Linked DNA regions of Buchnera aphidicola (Macrosiphoniella sanborni). The protein of the gene in region 1 interacts with the protein of each later gene in a pairwise test. Links are inferred from orthologs where the notes say so. Each region holds a gene or a part of one and is shown in the gene's direction. Other genes may lie near its edges.

Region 1 (11,050 bases):
TGCTTTCGATATTAGCCCCGCTCATATCATTTTTTTTTATTTCTGCTATTTCTCTAATTTGTGATAGATTAATTTTTCCTACTTTTTCAGATTTATTTTTACTGGATCCTGTTTTAATGCCAGATAATTTTTTTAATAAAATAGAAGCAGGAGGAGTTTTAATAATAAATGTAAATGAACGATCAGAATATACTGTGATAATTACAGGTATTGGAAGTCCTTTTTCCATATTTTCTGTTTGTTTATTAAATAATTTGCAAAATTCCATAATATTTATACCTTTTTGTCCTAAAGCAGGTCCAATAGGGGGACTAGGATTAGCGGTACCAGCTGAAACTTGCAGTTTAATGTATGATTGTATTTTTTTTGCCATATTTTTCTCTTTTTAAAATTTTTTTAATGTTTTTCTACTTGTCTAAAATCAAGTTCTACAGGAGTAGATCTTCCAAAAATAGAAACAGATACTTTTAGTCTACTTTTTTCATAGTCCACTTCTTCTACTACACCATTAAAATCTGAAAATGGACCATCATTTACGCGAATCATTTCTCCTGGTTCAAATAAAGTTTTAGGTCTTGGTTTATCACCAATTTGACGCAGTCTATTAATAATAATTTCTACTTCTTTATCACTGATAGGAGACGGCTTATCCGATTTTCCTCCAATAAATCCTAAGACTTTAGGAATATTTCTAATTAAATGCCAAGTGGAATCTGTCATAATCATTTGAATTAACACATATCCTGGGAAGAACTTATATTCGCTTTTTCTGCGTTGTCCACCGCGAATTTCAACTACTTCTTGAGATGGAACCATCACATCTCCAAATAAATTATTCATATCGTTGAGTTTGACATGTTCTCTTATTGATTGTGCGACACGACTTTCAAATCCAGAAAAAGCTTGTAATACATACCACTTTTTATTTTTTTTTTTATACATATTTAGAACCTTATACTAATAATAAATGCTATGACATGGAATATTATACTATCTATAAACCATAATAGAAGAGATATTAGAACAGTTACAGAAATTATAATTAAAGTAGTATATAAAGTTTCTTTATATCCAGGCCATATTATTTTATTCATCTCTTGTTTTGACATAATTATAGATGATAGTATATATTTTCCTGTTTTTGTATATAGAAAAGTTCCTATTGCACAGAATATTAAAAAAGATATAATAAATATACGAATAAATAATTTTATGTCATAAAAATAGTATTTTATCAAAAACGATAAAATAAAAAAAAATAATATAGATAACCATCTTATTTTTTCTAATATTTTAGATTTATTTTGCTTATAGTTATTTTTATTCATACACACTCCTTAAAACTCTCAAAGAATAGTACAAAAAATATTTTAATATAGTAAATATTTATTTTTAAAGATTATATACTTAAAAAAATAAACTATTTTTTAAATAAAAATAGGTTGATTGATCATGAAGTAAATTGAGAATATTGCAAAATAAAGTATTAGGTGAGATTTATGATAAATGATTTGAAAATAATTTTTAATTAACTAAAACGATATCAAATAGTTTTATCATGCTGATACCCAGAATTGAACTGGGGACCTCACCCTTACCAAGGGTGTGCTCTACCTACTGAGCCATATCAGCAATTGTACTTTTTATTTCGTCTTATTGTATTGATTTATATTAGCGGATAGCGGGAATTGAACCCGCATCATCAGCTTGGAAGGCTGAGGTAATAGCCATTATACGATATCCGCATTTTTAATTTTTAATAATTTTATGGTGGGAGAAGGATTCGAACCTTCGAAGTCTATGACGGCAGATTTACAGTCTGCTCCCTTTAGCCACTCGGGAATCCCACCTAAAAAAATAATGTTTTATTATAATTTTGCCGGCTACCGGAATTGAACTGGTGACCTACTGATTACAAGTCAGTTGCTCTGCCTGCTGAGCTAAGCCGGCTTTTTTTTTAGATTTTAAAGTAGATTTAAAAGAATTATCTTTTTTAGTAAATTATATTATATAATTTTTCATTTTTATTGCAAGTTTTTTTATCTTAAATAGTTATGTTATATAAAATATTATGTTTTTAAATTGAAAAATTTTGATGAATATATTTTTCCGAAAGATCCGATAAAATCTATTTCTGGTTCTAAAGATATATGAAATTTTTTTAAAATACATGAATGTATAATTCTTGCTAATGTTATAATATCTTGAGAAGTAGCATTTTTTTTATTAATTAATATAAGTTTTTGTTTTTGATAAATACTCGCATCTCCAATTTGAATATTATGAAATTGATAATTTTCAATTAACCAACCAGCAGAAATTTTTACTAAACCATTTTTTTGAGGACAGTTCGGTATATTTTTGTATAAAGAGAGAAGTTGTTGTGATTTTTTTTTGGTAACAATAGGATTTTTAAAGAAACTACCAGCATTACCAGTTTTTTTGGGATCTGGTAATTTATTTTTGCGTATTTGACATATTATATTAAAAATTTGATATGCAGTTATGTTTTTTTTTTTAATATAATTATTTAGTGAAGAAAATATTATTGGTTTCCAATTTTTTGATATTTTTATTCCCACTTTAATTACAGCATACTTATGATTATATTTAGATTTAAAAATACTATTTCGATAAGAAAATTGACAAAATTTTTTCTGTATTTTGATGGTTTTATAGTTTTTTAAAGATAATATTTCAACATATTCACAGATATCTTTAAATTCTAAACCGTATGCGCCAATATTTTGAATAGCTGCAGATCCTATACGACCAGGAATTAATGCTAAATTTTCTAATCCAAAAATACCTAAATTTAAAGTTAATTTTACTAAATTATGCCATTTTTCTCCTGAAAAAACATGAATTAACCAAGAGTTTTTTTGTTCTGTTATTTGAATTCCTTTAATACGATTAAAAATCACGACTCCTATATAATTTTTTAAAAATAATATGTTACTTGCTTCTCCTAAAATTATATAAGGAATATTATATAATTTACATTTTTTTGATATTTTTATTAGATTATTAATTGTTTTTACGAAAACGATTTGTTTTGCTTTAACATCTATTGCAAAAGTATTGAGATTTTTTAATGATTGATTATAAAAACATTTTTTTTTGTACATAGTATACTAGAATAGTAATATATTAAATAAATATAGATATCTTTTACTTATTTTCATTAATATTAAATAATTATTATAAAAATCTATGGAGTGTAAAAATGAATGAATTTTTTCAATATCATCAGGACATAATAAAACAAAAAATTAAAAATATAAACAATAGTATACATTGTTCTTTTGAATTTTTTCCGCCTAAAAATACTTCTTTAGAAACAAAGTTATGGTTGACTATTGATAAACTTTCTATATTAAAACCAAAATTTTTTTCTGTTACTTATGGAGCAAATAGTGGTGAACGTAAAAAAACATATGATATTGTAAAACAAATAAATAAAAAAACAGGAATTATTACAGCAGCTCATTTAACATGTATTAATTCTACACCTAGTAAATTAAAAGAAATAGCAAAACATTATTGGAATAATGGAATTAAAAACATTATCGCACTTAGAGGGGATACAAAAGAAAAAAATTATAAACATACTATGTATGCTGTAGATTTAGTTAGATTATTAAAAAGAATAGCTAATTTTGATATTTCTGTAGCTGCTTATCCTGAATTACATCCAGAGTCAAAGAATATTAAATTAGATATGATAAATTTAAAAAAGAAAATTGATGCAGGTGCAAATAGAGCTATTACTCAATTTTTTTTTAATGTAGATCATTATTTATATTTTCGTGAAAATTGTATTAAATATGGAATTACAGCAGAAATTATTCCTGGTATTTTGCCAATTAGTGATTTTAAACAGTTAAAACGTTTTTTAAGTATGACTAATGTTCAAATACCTAAATGGATGTTTGAAATATTTTCTGGTTTAGATGATAACGATCGATTTACACAAAAAGTTATAGGTTGTACTATAGCAATAGATATGATACAGAAATTGTCTTCTGAAGGAGTAAAAAATTTTCATTTTTATACTTTAAATCAATCAGATATAAGTTATTCTGTCTGTCATATTCTTGGTTTATCATGTGGTTTGTCATGTTTTTAATAAACAAATTTTTATGATTTTTTCTATAAACATTTATCTAAAATATAATTATTTCATATATATATGAACATATTCAAATAAATCATTTTGTTGTGAAAATTTATATTTTTTTAGAAACAAGATTTATATAAATTATACATTATATTAATTTAAAAAAGATAAGTATATTCTACATACGATTATACTAGATTTGATAGTTATGGATTTTTAAAATCTTTAGATTGAGGTGTATTTATTTTTTTTTTTTTAATAATAAGAATATCATATTATTTTTGTTAAATAAGATAATTTTATAAAAAAATCAGGATTATCTTAATAGTATTTAAAATTTTATTCAAAAACTACATTTTAAAATAGTGAGTAGATGTTTGGTTGAGCATGAGTAAATTTTATCAGGTTTTATAAGATTGAATATGAAAAATATTAATTTTCTAAAATTATAAAGAAAAATAATTTTTTTAAAAAATTTATAAATAATTTAAAAAATAATAGATTTTAAATGCATAATTTAAACTAAAAAATTGTATTTTCATTTTATTCATTAATATAAAATTTGATACCAAGAAATATTCAAAAATATTATATAGAAATTTATAAAGAAAAACGAATAAAAAAATTAATTATGAATAGTATTTAATTACTAATTTAATTAATATTAAATAATAGTATTTAATACTAATAGTGTTCTACAAAACATGTTTTTAAATCTTATTTATTATTCTGCTTTTGAAAGAATAAAATATTTAGCAAGTTTAATTATTTTGAGTGTATAATTTAGATTTTTTTTTTGTGTTATAATTATTATTCATAGGTAGTTATTATTAGTTATTATTATTATAAAGCTAATAAAAGCTTATTAATAAAAGATAATATTATATAAAGGATAATATAATATAAAATTTATGAAAAATACTGTTGTTATGGATTAAAATTATTAATTAAAAATATTTCTACTTAATACTATGATATTTATTTTATATTATTTGAATACAAAACGTCATTTATAGTGAGGTATTGTATGACAAATATTTTAATTAAATTAGATAAGTTTCTGTTAGTAAACAAGTATAATATTCTTTTTTAAATAAAGCATCATTTAATTGTAAAAAATATTAAAAAATTATATATAAATGATTGATAAAAAAAATTATTTAGTAATCTTAAAATTTAACGCGCTACTGATACAAAAAAATATTTTCTACATTGTAATAATTATAAATGTATATCTAATATTGTTATAGTACTGTTAACAAAAATCTACTTACTATTGCTAATAAAATATAATATTAATACTAAATATTATCTTATTAAATATTAGTGAGAGTATATCTATCATATGCAATTGTGTCAAAATCTAAGATTAGATAAACATTCAAGTTTTTTTAGATCACTGAAGATGAAGAGATCGCATATTATTTAACATCCTATATTATTCAAGATCCTGTATAAAAAAAGATGTTTTTCTGATCATTCGTTCTATACGAATTATTCAAGATATTGTATTAATGCATATCCGTTTTCATTTCTTAGAATTAGAAATAGATTTAGTTACTACTTTAAAAAAAAACTTAATTTTTTTACCTAATAGACAGAAAATAGATAGAAAAATAAAAGAGTTACAGATAGATATTAATACAGATATTAAATAGTATTCAAGAAATAATCAATTGAATCAGATACTATTACAGATAGTATAATCAGTAGTATAATTATTCAAGTTAATGTAGTTTTACAAGATATTCAGATTTTAAATTCTTCCTTAGATAGATACAGTAAGTTAAAGACATTCCAATATTAAAATGATTATTTAATACTATCATCAACAATTCGATTTAAGTGTTTCTGTCGACTTATCATAAAAAATGAGTATAAATATGATGCAAAAAATAAATAAAAAAGTTGTTTTAGCATATTCTGGAGGTTTAGATACTTCAGCAATTATCCCTTGGCTTAAAGAAAATTATAATTTTGAAGTAATTGCTTTTGTAGCTGATATAGGACAATCTAAAAAAGATTTAGATGGAATTAATAAAAAAGCAATAGATTCAGGTGCATCTAGTTGTTATATTGTTGATTTAAAAGAAGAATTTATAGAAGATTATGTTTATCCTATTTTAAAAACTGGTGCTTTATATGAAGGCAATTATTTATTGGGAACAGCATTAGCTCGACCTATTATTGCAAAAAAACAAGTTGAATTAGCATTAAATATTAAAGCAGATTCATTATGTCATGGCGCTACTGGAAAAGGAAATGATCAAGTTCGTTTTGAAATAGCTTATTCAGCTCTTGCTCCACATTTGAATATTATTGCTCCGTGGAGAAAATGGAATCTTAATTCTAGAGAAGAATTATTACAATATTTATATAAAAAAAATATTCCAACTACTGCAACAGTAGAAAAAATTTATAGTAAAGATGAAAATGCTTGGCATATTTCCACAGAAGGAGGATTACTTGAAAATCCTTGGAATATATCTAATAAAGATTGTTGGAGTTGGACATGCGATCCTGAAGAGGCGCCAAATCAAGCTGAATATGTTTCATTATTATTAAAGTCTGGTTGTGTAGTATCAGTGAATAATATTAATTTAAAACCTTTACAATGTGTTCATGTTCTAAATCAATTAGGTTCTAAACATGGTATTGGTAGAATCGATATTGTTGAAAATAGATTAGTTGGCATGAAATCTAGAGGCTGTTATGAAACACCAGGAGGAACAATTATGATGACAGCTATAAAAGCGATTGAACAATTAGTATTAGATCGTGAAAGTTTTCAATGGAGAGAAAAAATTGCTCTAGAAATGTCTTCTGTAGTTTATGATGGACGTTGGTTTTCTCCAATACGTAAATCTTTACAAGCGGCAGCTGACTCATTGGCAGAAAAAATAACAGGAGAAGTTATATTAAAATTATATAAAGGTAATGTAATAGCTGTACAAAAAAAATCTCCTAATTCATTATATTCTGAAGAATATGCTACATTTGGAAAAGATCAAGTATATAAACAATCTGATGCAGATGGTTTTATTCGTCTTTTTTCTCTATCTTCAAGAATACGTGCACAAAATGAATTAAAATCATTTATAAAAAAATAAATTTTTTGTTAAAAAATTTTTATTAAATATTATATGCTATTTTATTTTTAATTTTTATAGAGACAATATATGGCACTATGGGGTGGACGATTCATTAATGAATCTGATGAATTATTTAAAAAATTTAATACTTCTTTAGCATTTGATTATATTTTAGTAAAAGAAGATATAACAGCTTCTATATCTTGGTCTAAAACTTTAATGAAGAGTAATATTATTACTAAAAAAGAGCAAATTAAAATTGAGCAAGCACTTTTTGAGTTATTAGAAGAGATTAAAACAAAAGATAAAAAAAACAATATTCTCTTCAGTAATTGTGAAGATATCCATAGTTGGACAGAAGAAAAACTAATTGATAAGATTGGAGAATTAGGTAAAAAATTGCATACTGGTCGTAGTCGAAATGATCAAATTACTACTGATTTAAAGTTGTGGTGTAGAAAAAAAATTTATATTTTGTTAGATAATTTAATAGAATTACAAAAAAGTTTTATTTGTCTTTCTGAAACTAATGAATCTGTTATTATGCCAGGATATACACATTTACAAAGAGCTCAGCCTATTACTTTTTCTTATTGGTGTTTAGCTTATATAGAAATGTTCAGACGAGATGTTAGTCGCTTAAAAGATGCTCTTAAACGATTAAATATAAGTCCTCTCGGTTCTGGTGCTCTTGCTGGAACTGCATGGGCGATAGATCGTGAAGAATTAGCTTTATCTATGGGATTTAATAGATCAACAAATAATGCATTAGATAGTGTATCTGATCGTGACTATGTAGTAGAACTATTGTCCTCTGCTTCTATTAGCATGATGCATTTATCTAGGTTTTCTGAAGATGTCATTTTTTTTAATTCAGGTGAAGCTAGTTTTATTGAATTATCTGATTCAATTACATCTGGTTCATCTTTAATGCCTCAAAAAAAAAATCCAGATGCATTAGAATTGATACGTTCTAAATGTGGCCGTGTTTATGGTTCTTTAATTTCTATTTTAGTTGTATTAAAATCTTTACCATTATCTTATAATAAAGATATGCAAGAAGATAAAGAAGGTCTATTTGATACAATTAAAACATGGAATGATTGTTTATGTATGGCAACATTAGTTTTAAAAAATATTAAAATAAATAGTGATATATGTCGTCGAGCTGCAGAAGAAGGATATTCTAATGCAACAGAAATTGCAGATTATTTAGTAAAAAAAGGATTAACTTTTCGTGAAGCTCATAAAATATCTGGTCAAATAGTACTACATGCAATTCATCAAAAAAAACCTTTACATTCGTTAAAATTATCTACATTTCATATTTATAGTACTCTTATTGACAATGATATATATAAACATATTACTTTAGAATCTTGTCTTAAAAAAAGAATATCAAAAGGTGGTGTAGCACCACATCAAGTTCATGAAGAAATAAGAAAAGCAAAAAAAAGATTAAATATTTTTTAATATATTTTTATTTCTATTAAAATACTATTTTATTTATATTAATTAACTAGCATTTAAATTTTTTAAATGCTCAGTTAATAAATTGATCAAACATAAAATATTAGGAAATATAATTTATGAAAGATTTATTTTTTTTTGCTAGTGAACATATTATATTAATAAGTATATGGTTTTTTTGTTTAATGATATTAATTTTTTTTTCTATTAAAAATATGTTTTTAACATCTAATATCATTAATAATATTCAAGCAATAAAATTAATTAATCAAGATAAAGCAATTATTATTGACACACGTACTGCTGAAATTTTTCAAACAGGACATATTCTTAATTCTATTAATATTCCATTAGAAAATATTTTTTTAGATGATATTAATGAAATACGAAAATATAAAATGTTTTCTATAATTCTTATTTTAAAAAATACATACGAATATAATCAGTGTATTAAAATATTTTTAAAAAATGGATTTAAGAATGTTTATATTTTAAAAAATGGTTTAGATGATTGGAATTTAAATCATCTACCATTAGTTGTTAAATAATTTTTAAAGAGATTCATAATAAGTAATTATTATACTAAATTTTTTTTAAAAATAAAAATAAATATTATTTCTTATAAATTAATTTTTTTTTGGATATATTATGTCAGATGAAAAAAGTAAAAAAGAATTTTTTGCAATTCAACGTATTTATATAAAAGATGCTTCTTTTGAAGCTCCTAATACACCACATATTTTTCATTTAAAATGGAAACCAAATGTTAATTTTAATATAGATCATAGTGTACAAGAAATAGAAAAAGACATTTTTGAAATAGTTTTAAAAATAAAAATAATAGTAAAAATTAAAGAGACATTAGTATTTTTATGTGATTTAGATCAAGCTGGTATTTTTTTAATTACGAACATATGTGAAAAAAAATTAAAGCATTGTTTGCATTCTTATTGTCCAAATATTTTATTTCCTTATGCTCGTACATGTATTTCAAATTTAATATCACATGGTAGTTTTCCTCAAATGCATCTAGCACCTATTAATTTTGATGCTTTATATGATAATTATATGAAATCAAAAAAAATATAAATAATAATTATTAATTAATTATATATAGTCATACATATTTTATAAATAATATAAAAATATTTTTAAAATTTTTTATAATATGAATTACATAAGGCGAAAATAATGTATCTTGAAAAGATATCCAAAATATGGAAAATAATACTTTATAAAACTGATTTATTAATAAAAAAAGAACCAATATTATCAGATTTTTTTAAAAAAACTATACTACAACATAATAGTTTGTGTAATGCTTTAAGTTATATATTATCTAATAAATTATCTACATCTATTTTTCCTACAGAAAAGATGTTCAACATGTTTAAAAATATATATTTAAATAATCATGTTCTTTTAAAATGTATAGTACGAGATATTGAAGCTATTATAGACAGAGATCCAGCAGTAAATGATTATTTAACTCCTTTTCTTTATTTTAAAGGTTTTCATGCTTTAGAAACTTATAGAATTAGTCATTATCTTTGGAATGTAGACAAAAAATCATTATCTCAATATTTACAAAGTAGAATATCTTCTGAATTTTCAGTGGATATTCATCCAGCTTCTCGGATTGGGTCTGGTGTAATTCTGGATCATGCTAATGGGATTGTTATTGGTGAAGGTGTACATATAGAAGATGATGTTTCAATTTTTCATTCAGTTACTTTAGGTGGTACGGGTAAAAATTTAGGAAAAAATAGACACCCTACTATTCGAAAAGGAGTTATTATTGGTACAGGAGCAAAAGTTTTAGGTAATATTGAGATCGGTTTAAAAGCAAAAATAGGTGCTGGTGCAATAGTTTTAAAAAATGTTCCTGCATATGTTACAGTTGTTGGCAAAGAGGCTAAAATTATTAATCATTTAGATAATAAAACACATTATTCTGAAGAAAAAAGAAGTAATATATCTTATTTGAATAGTTTTCAAAATGGCGATGGAATTTAGTTATTTTTTTTATATAAAATAAAAACTTCTGTTTTATTTAACAATACTTTTATAGAAATACTAATATTAGTACAGAAGTTTTATTTTATTCTTGATTTTTTTAATATTTACTCATCTAAAAAACTACGTAATACCTCTGATCTGCTTGGATGACGTAGTTTTCTTAAAGCCTTAGCTTCTATTTGTCGTATTCTTTCTCTAGTCACATCAAATTGTTTTCCGACTTCTTCTAACGTATGATCAGTATTCATATCAATTCCAAAACGCATACGTAGTACCTTAGCTTCACGAGCTGTTAAACCTGATAAAACATCATGTGTTGCTGATCGTAAACTTTCAGATGTAGCGGAAT
Region 2 (5,759 bases), 150 kb from region 1 along the record:
TAAATGAAAAAAAAATGTTTTCTGAAGCTCAATGTTTATTAGGAGAACATGATTTTACATCTTTTAGATCAATAGGTTGTCAATCTTTTTCTTCTTGGAGAAAAATTATAAAATTGAATATTTTTCGTTCTAATAATTTTATAATTATTGATATTAAAGCGAATTCTTTTTTATATCATATGGTAAGAAATATTGTTGGTTCGCTAATAGAAGTTGGAGCTAATAAAAAAAAAGAATTTTGGATTCAAGAATTGTTAACAAAACAAAATAGAAATTATGCTGCTGCAACTGCTCCAGCTCGAGGTTTATATTTATCATCTATAGAGTATCCTTTACATTTTAATATACCAAGACCAAAGCATACTGCTATATTATTTTTTTAATATAAAAAATACAAATTAAATATTTATTTTATGTTTTTTAGACAAAAGTATTAAATTAAATACAAGTATTAAAAATCATATATAAAGGAACTGTTAATGCATAATATTAAAAAAAAAAAATATTCATAAAAGTATTTTTTTCTGTTTTATTATTAATTCTTTTTTATGGATTTTATTTATATGTTAAAATCAATCAATTAATTAATGGAAAAATATGGAATTTCTCAAATTCAATATACGGTCGTATAGTAAATTTAGAACCAGGTAATAATGCATATTCTCAAACAGAAATATTAAATATTTTAAAAGATACTATGTATAGAAAAGTAGATTGTGTAATGTTACCGGGAGAATATAGTGTAAAAAATAATGTCATAGAATTTATAAGACGTTCTTTTGATTTTCCTGATATAAAAGAAGGAGAATTTTATACACAATTATTATTTGAGAATAATCTTCTCAAAGAGATTAAAAATCTTGAAAATGATCGCCATTTTAGTTTTTTTCGTTTAGAACCTAAATTGATTTCTATATTATCATCTCCTCAAGGAGAAAAACGTATTTTTGTTTCTCGTGATAAATTTCCAAAAATGTTAGTTAAAACACTTTTATCTGTTGAGGATAAACATTTTTATGAACATGATGGTATTCATATATCTTCTATAATAAGAGCTTGTTTAGCTAATATAACAGCTGGTCGTGCGATTCAAGGTGGAAGTACGCTTACTCAGCAATTAGTAAAAAACTTGTTTTTAACAAATACACGTTCAGTTTTAAGAAAAATTAATGAAATATATATGGCATTAATTTTAGATTGTTTTTATACCAAAGATCGTATTTTAGAATTATATTGTAATGAAGTGTATTTAGGTCAAGATGGTGATGAACAAATTCGAGGATTTCCATTAGCAAGTATTTATTATTTTGGATGTCCAATAAATGAATTAACTTTAGATCAATATTCATTATTAGTCGGAATGGTAAAAGGACCATCTTTATATAATCCTTGGAATCATCCTATTTCTGCTTTAAAAAGAAGAAATTTAGTTTTATTATCATTATATAATCAAGAGTATATCACAAAAAAAAATTATCAAGATTTATCTAAAAAATCTTTAAATATTCAACCTAAAGGTAATATTTTTTCACCTCATCCTGCTTTTATACAATTAGTATCTGAAGAATTTAAAAAAAAAATAAAATATCCAATTGAGCATTTTTCAGGTATAAAAATTTTTACAACTTTTGATTCTATTTCACAAAATGCATTAGAAAAGGCTGTTGAAATTGGTGTGCCTATATTAAAGAAAAAAAAACAATTAAAAGATTTAGAAACAGCGATGATAGTTATAGATAAATTTACAGGTGAAGTGCAAGCACTCGTTGGAAGTGCTACACCAAAGTTTCATGGTTATAACCGAGTATTAAATGCTCGTCGTTCAATTGGTTCATTGTCTAAACCAATAACTTATTTAACTGCTTTGTCACAACCTAATAAATACCATTTAAATACTTGGATTTCTGATCGTCCAATTGCAATTAAATTAGATAATGGAGAATATTGGATTCCAAAAAATAATAATTTTTATTTTAGTGGAAAAGTTATGTTATTAGATGCATTAATTCATTCAATTAATATTCCTACGGTTAATCTGAGTGTAGATATAGGTTTCGAAAAGTTAGTTGATCATTGGTTAAAATTAGGTATATCTAAAAATCATATTTCTCTTTTTCCATCAATATCTTTAGGAGCTATTAATTTAACACCTATTGAAATAGCTCAAGTATTTCAGGTTATTGCAAATAGTGGTGATAAATCGTCATTATCTTCATTGAGATCAGTTATATCAGATAATGGTCAAGTATTTTATCAAACTTTGCCCCAATTAGAACATGTAGAATCTGCTGAAGCTTCTTATTTAACATTATATGCTATGCAACAAGTAGTAAATAATGGTACAGCGAAATCGTTAGGAAAAAATTTTAAAGAATTTTCTTTAGCGGGAAAAACTGGAACTACAAATAATTTGATTGATAATTGGTTTGTAGGAATTGATGGCAAACAAGTAGTTATTACATGGATAGGAAGAGATAATAATGAAACAACTAAATTATATAGTGCTTCTGGAGCAATGAAAATTTATGAAAGATATTTACAATATAAAAAACCAAAACCATTAGTATTAATACCGCCAAAAAACATTAATATGTTTTATGTTGATACATTAGGAAGATTATTTTGTAAAAAAGATCATCAACATCATCGAATAATACCAATATGGAATTTAAAAAATAAAAAAATTTGTGATGCTGATACAGAATTAGAATATTATTCAATAGATAAGAAAAAAAATATTTTATCTTGGTTTAAAAGTTTATTTTAAAAAATATCTTTTTAAGATTATAATCTTATATTTTTTTAGATATTAAATTATATATATATATTTATTATAACACATAATAAATGAATAAAATAAAGAATATCTTTATTATAAATTTAAAAAATTTAAATATGAGAATTTATAGTATGTTAATTAAATTTTTCAATAAAATATTTAGCAATCGCAATAATCGTATACTAAAAAAATTTAAAAAAATAGTATATTCTATTAATCAATTAGAAAAAGATTTTGAAAAATTATCAGATAAAAAATTACAATTACAAACAGATATATTACGATTAAGATTAAAAAAAGGAGAAACTTTAGATAATATATTACCTGAAGCTTTTGCTACAGTTCGAGAGGCAAGTAAACGCGTTTTTAATATGAGACATTTTGATGTACAAATATTAGGAGGTATTGTTTTAAATAAACAATGTGTTGCGGAAATGCGAACAGGTGAAGGAAAAACCTTAACTTCTACACTACCAGCTTATTTAAATGCATTAACTGGAAAAGGTGTACACATAGTAACTATGAATGATTATTTAGCTCGTAGAGATGCCGAACAAAATACTCCTTTATTTAAATTTCTTGGTTTGAAAGTAGGTTTAAATCTATCAGATATGTCTGCTAGTTTAAAAAGAGATGCTTATTTATCTGATATTACATATGGTACTAACAATGAATATGGATTTGATTATTTGCGTGATAATATGGTTTTCTTTCCTGAAGAAAGAGTACAAAGAGAATTAAATTATGCATTAGTAGATGAAGTTGATTCTATTTTAATAGATGAAGCTAGAACACCTTTAATTATTTCGGGACCTGCAGAAGATAGTTCTGAGCTATATCAGGAAATTAATACAATTGTTCCTCATCTAATTGCTCAAACAAAAGAAGATTCAGATATGTTTCATGGGATAGGTCATTTTGTTGTTGATGAGAAATCAAAACAAGTACATTTAACAGAACGAGGATTAATTACAGTTGAAAATTTTTTATTTGATAAAAAATTAATGAAAATAGGAGAATCATTATATTCATCTAATAATATTATATTAATGCATCATGTTTTAGCTGCACTACGTGCTCACAAATTATTTATGCGTAATGTTGATTATCTTGTAAAAGATAATAATGTAATCATCGTAGATGAACATACTGGTCGTGCTGTTCCTGGACGGAGATGGTCAGATGGATTACATCAAGCAATAGAAGCTAAAGAAAATGTGCCTATTAAAAATGAAAATCAAACTTTAGCATCAATAACATTCCAAAATTATTTTCGTTTATATAAGAAAATAGCAGGTATGACAGGAACAGCTGAAACTGAATCTTTTGAATTCAATACTATTTATAATCTTGATACAATTGTAATACCTACAAATAAAAAAATGATACGAAAAGATTTACCTGATTTAGTATTTATTACTGAAAAAGAAAAAAATAATGCTATTATTAAAGATATAAAAAGATGCTTTTCTTTAAAACAACCTGTATTAGTAGGTACAGTTTCTATTGAAAAATCAGAAATTATCTCTAGGGAATTATTAAAATTAAATATTCATCATAATGTTTTAAATGCTAAATTTCATGCTAAAGAAGCAGAGATTATAGCACAAGCAGGAAAATCTAATTCTATTACTATTGCTACTAATATGGCTGGTCGAGGTACAGATATAGTTCTTGGTGGTAATTTAGAGGTGCAATTAAATAAAAATAAAAAACTTTCACTACAAGAGCTTGAAAATATTAAAAGAAAATGGCAGAGAGAACATGATTTTGTTATTTCTATTGGGGGATTACATATCATTGGCACAGAACGTCATGAATCACGGCGTATTGATAATCAGTTAAGAGGTCGGTCTGGTCGTCAAGGAGATAGTGGTTCGTCTCGTTTTTATCTTTCTATGGAAGATCCATTAATGCGCATTTTTGCATCTGATAAAATTATAAATATGATGAAAAAATTAGGATTATCTTTTAATGAATCTATTGAACATCCATGGATAACTAAAGCTATAGAAAATGCACAAAAAAAAGTAGAAAATCGTAATTTTGATATTAGAAAACAATTATTAGAATATGATGATGTCATTAATCAACAACGTCGTGTTATTTACGCTCAACGTAATAAATTAATTGATAGTAAAGATATAAAAATTATGATACATGATATTTTTGAAGATGTTTTAAAAAAAAATATTTCTGTATATATACCAAATAATACTTCTAAAGAAAAATGGAAGATTATTGAATTAGAAAATATATTAAACACTAATTTTCATTTAAAAATAAATATTTTAGAGTGGTTGAATATACAACCTAATTTAAATGATATAGAGTTGGTGATAAAAATAATTGATATTGCACAAAAACAATATGAAAAAAAAGAAACAATCATTGGTTTAAATAATATGCGTATCATAGAAAAAACTATTATGTTACAAACATTAGATACGCTTTGGAAAGAACATTTATCAGCAATAGAATATTTAAGACAAGGCATTCATTTAAGAGGTTATGCACAAAAAGATCCTAAACAGGAATATAAAAGAGAATCTTTTAATATGTTTTCGAACATGTTAGAATTATTAAAAAATGAAGTAGTATTATTTTTGAGTAAAATTGATTTATTTCATGCAAAAAAATATCTTTATCCAAGTAAATATTTTAAAGATTTTTTAGATAATATAAAAATTAGTCGAAATGCAATATGTATTTGTGGTTCAGGTAAAAAATATAAGCATTGTCATGGAAGATTGTAAAATAATATATCTGTAATCATTTTTATTTTAAATTAGTAAAAAAATTATATTTTTGTAAAATATAATTATATAACTTAACTATTATTAAAAATAAAATAAAAAGTAATTTTTGATTTTTAAATAATTATTTTTATATTATATCATAAAGTACATATGTAATTTTAAGTTTTCTAATTTTTTATCTTTAAAATAACAACATCATAAATTCTACTAAAAATTTTCAA

What was found.
Region 2: the proteins of secB (region 1) and secA interact in binary tests that used the Escherichia coli proteins (3 or more experiments, as listed by UniProt). The link is inferred for Buchnera aphidicola (Macrosiphoniella sanborni) from one-to-one orthologs.

The regions. Positions count from the first base shown.
Region 1 is NZ_CP034864.1:46,246-57,295, forward strand. The notes cover bases 8,150-11,050. They hold secB (protein-export chaperone SecB), read left to right. Parts: upstream 8,150-9,330; coding sequence 9,331-9,771; downstream 9,772-11,050. Other genes in these bases: argH (argininosuccinate lyase), read left to right, coding at 8,150-8,685; D9V74_RS00240 (rhodanese-like domain-containing protein), read left to right, coding at 8,802-9,230; cysE (serine O-acetyltransferase), read left to right, coding at 9,874-10,698; rpoD (RNA polymerase sigma factor RpoD), read right to left, coding at 10,806-11,050. Also shown: rplK (50S ribosomal protein L11), read right to left, coding at 1-373; transcription termination/antitermination protein NusG, read right to left, coding at 397-942; preprotein translocase subunit SecE, read right to left, coding at 945-1,328; murB (UDP-N-acetylmuramate dehydrogenase), read right to left, coding at 2,070-3,128; metF (methylenetetrahydrofolate reductase), read left to right, coding at 3,227-4,129; D9V74_RS02955 (hypothetical protein), read left to right, coding at 5,635-5,778; D9V74_RS00230 (argininosuccinate synthase), read left to right, coding at 6,004-7,230; more of argH, read left to right, coding at 7,300-8,149. UniProt on the Escherichia coli protein: One of the proteins required for the normal export of some preproteins out of the cell cytoplasm. It is a molecular chaperone that binds to a subset of precursor proteins, maintaining them in a translocation-competent state.
Region 2 is NZ_CP034864.1:206,752-212,510, forward strand. What follows is about bases 2,581-5,735. They hold secA (preprotein translocase subunit SecA), read left to right. Parts: upstream 2,581-2,910; coding sequence 2,911-5,535; downstream 5,536-5,735. Other genes in these bases: mrcB (penicillin-binding protein 1B), read left to right, coding at 2,581-2,767. In the rest of the region: tRNA pseudouridine(38-40) synthase TruA, read left to right, coding at 1-383; more of mrcB, read left to right, coding at 509-2,580. UniProt on the Escherichia coli protein: Required for protein export, interacts with the SecYEG preprotein conducting channel.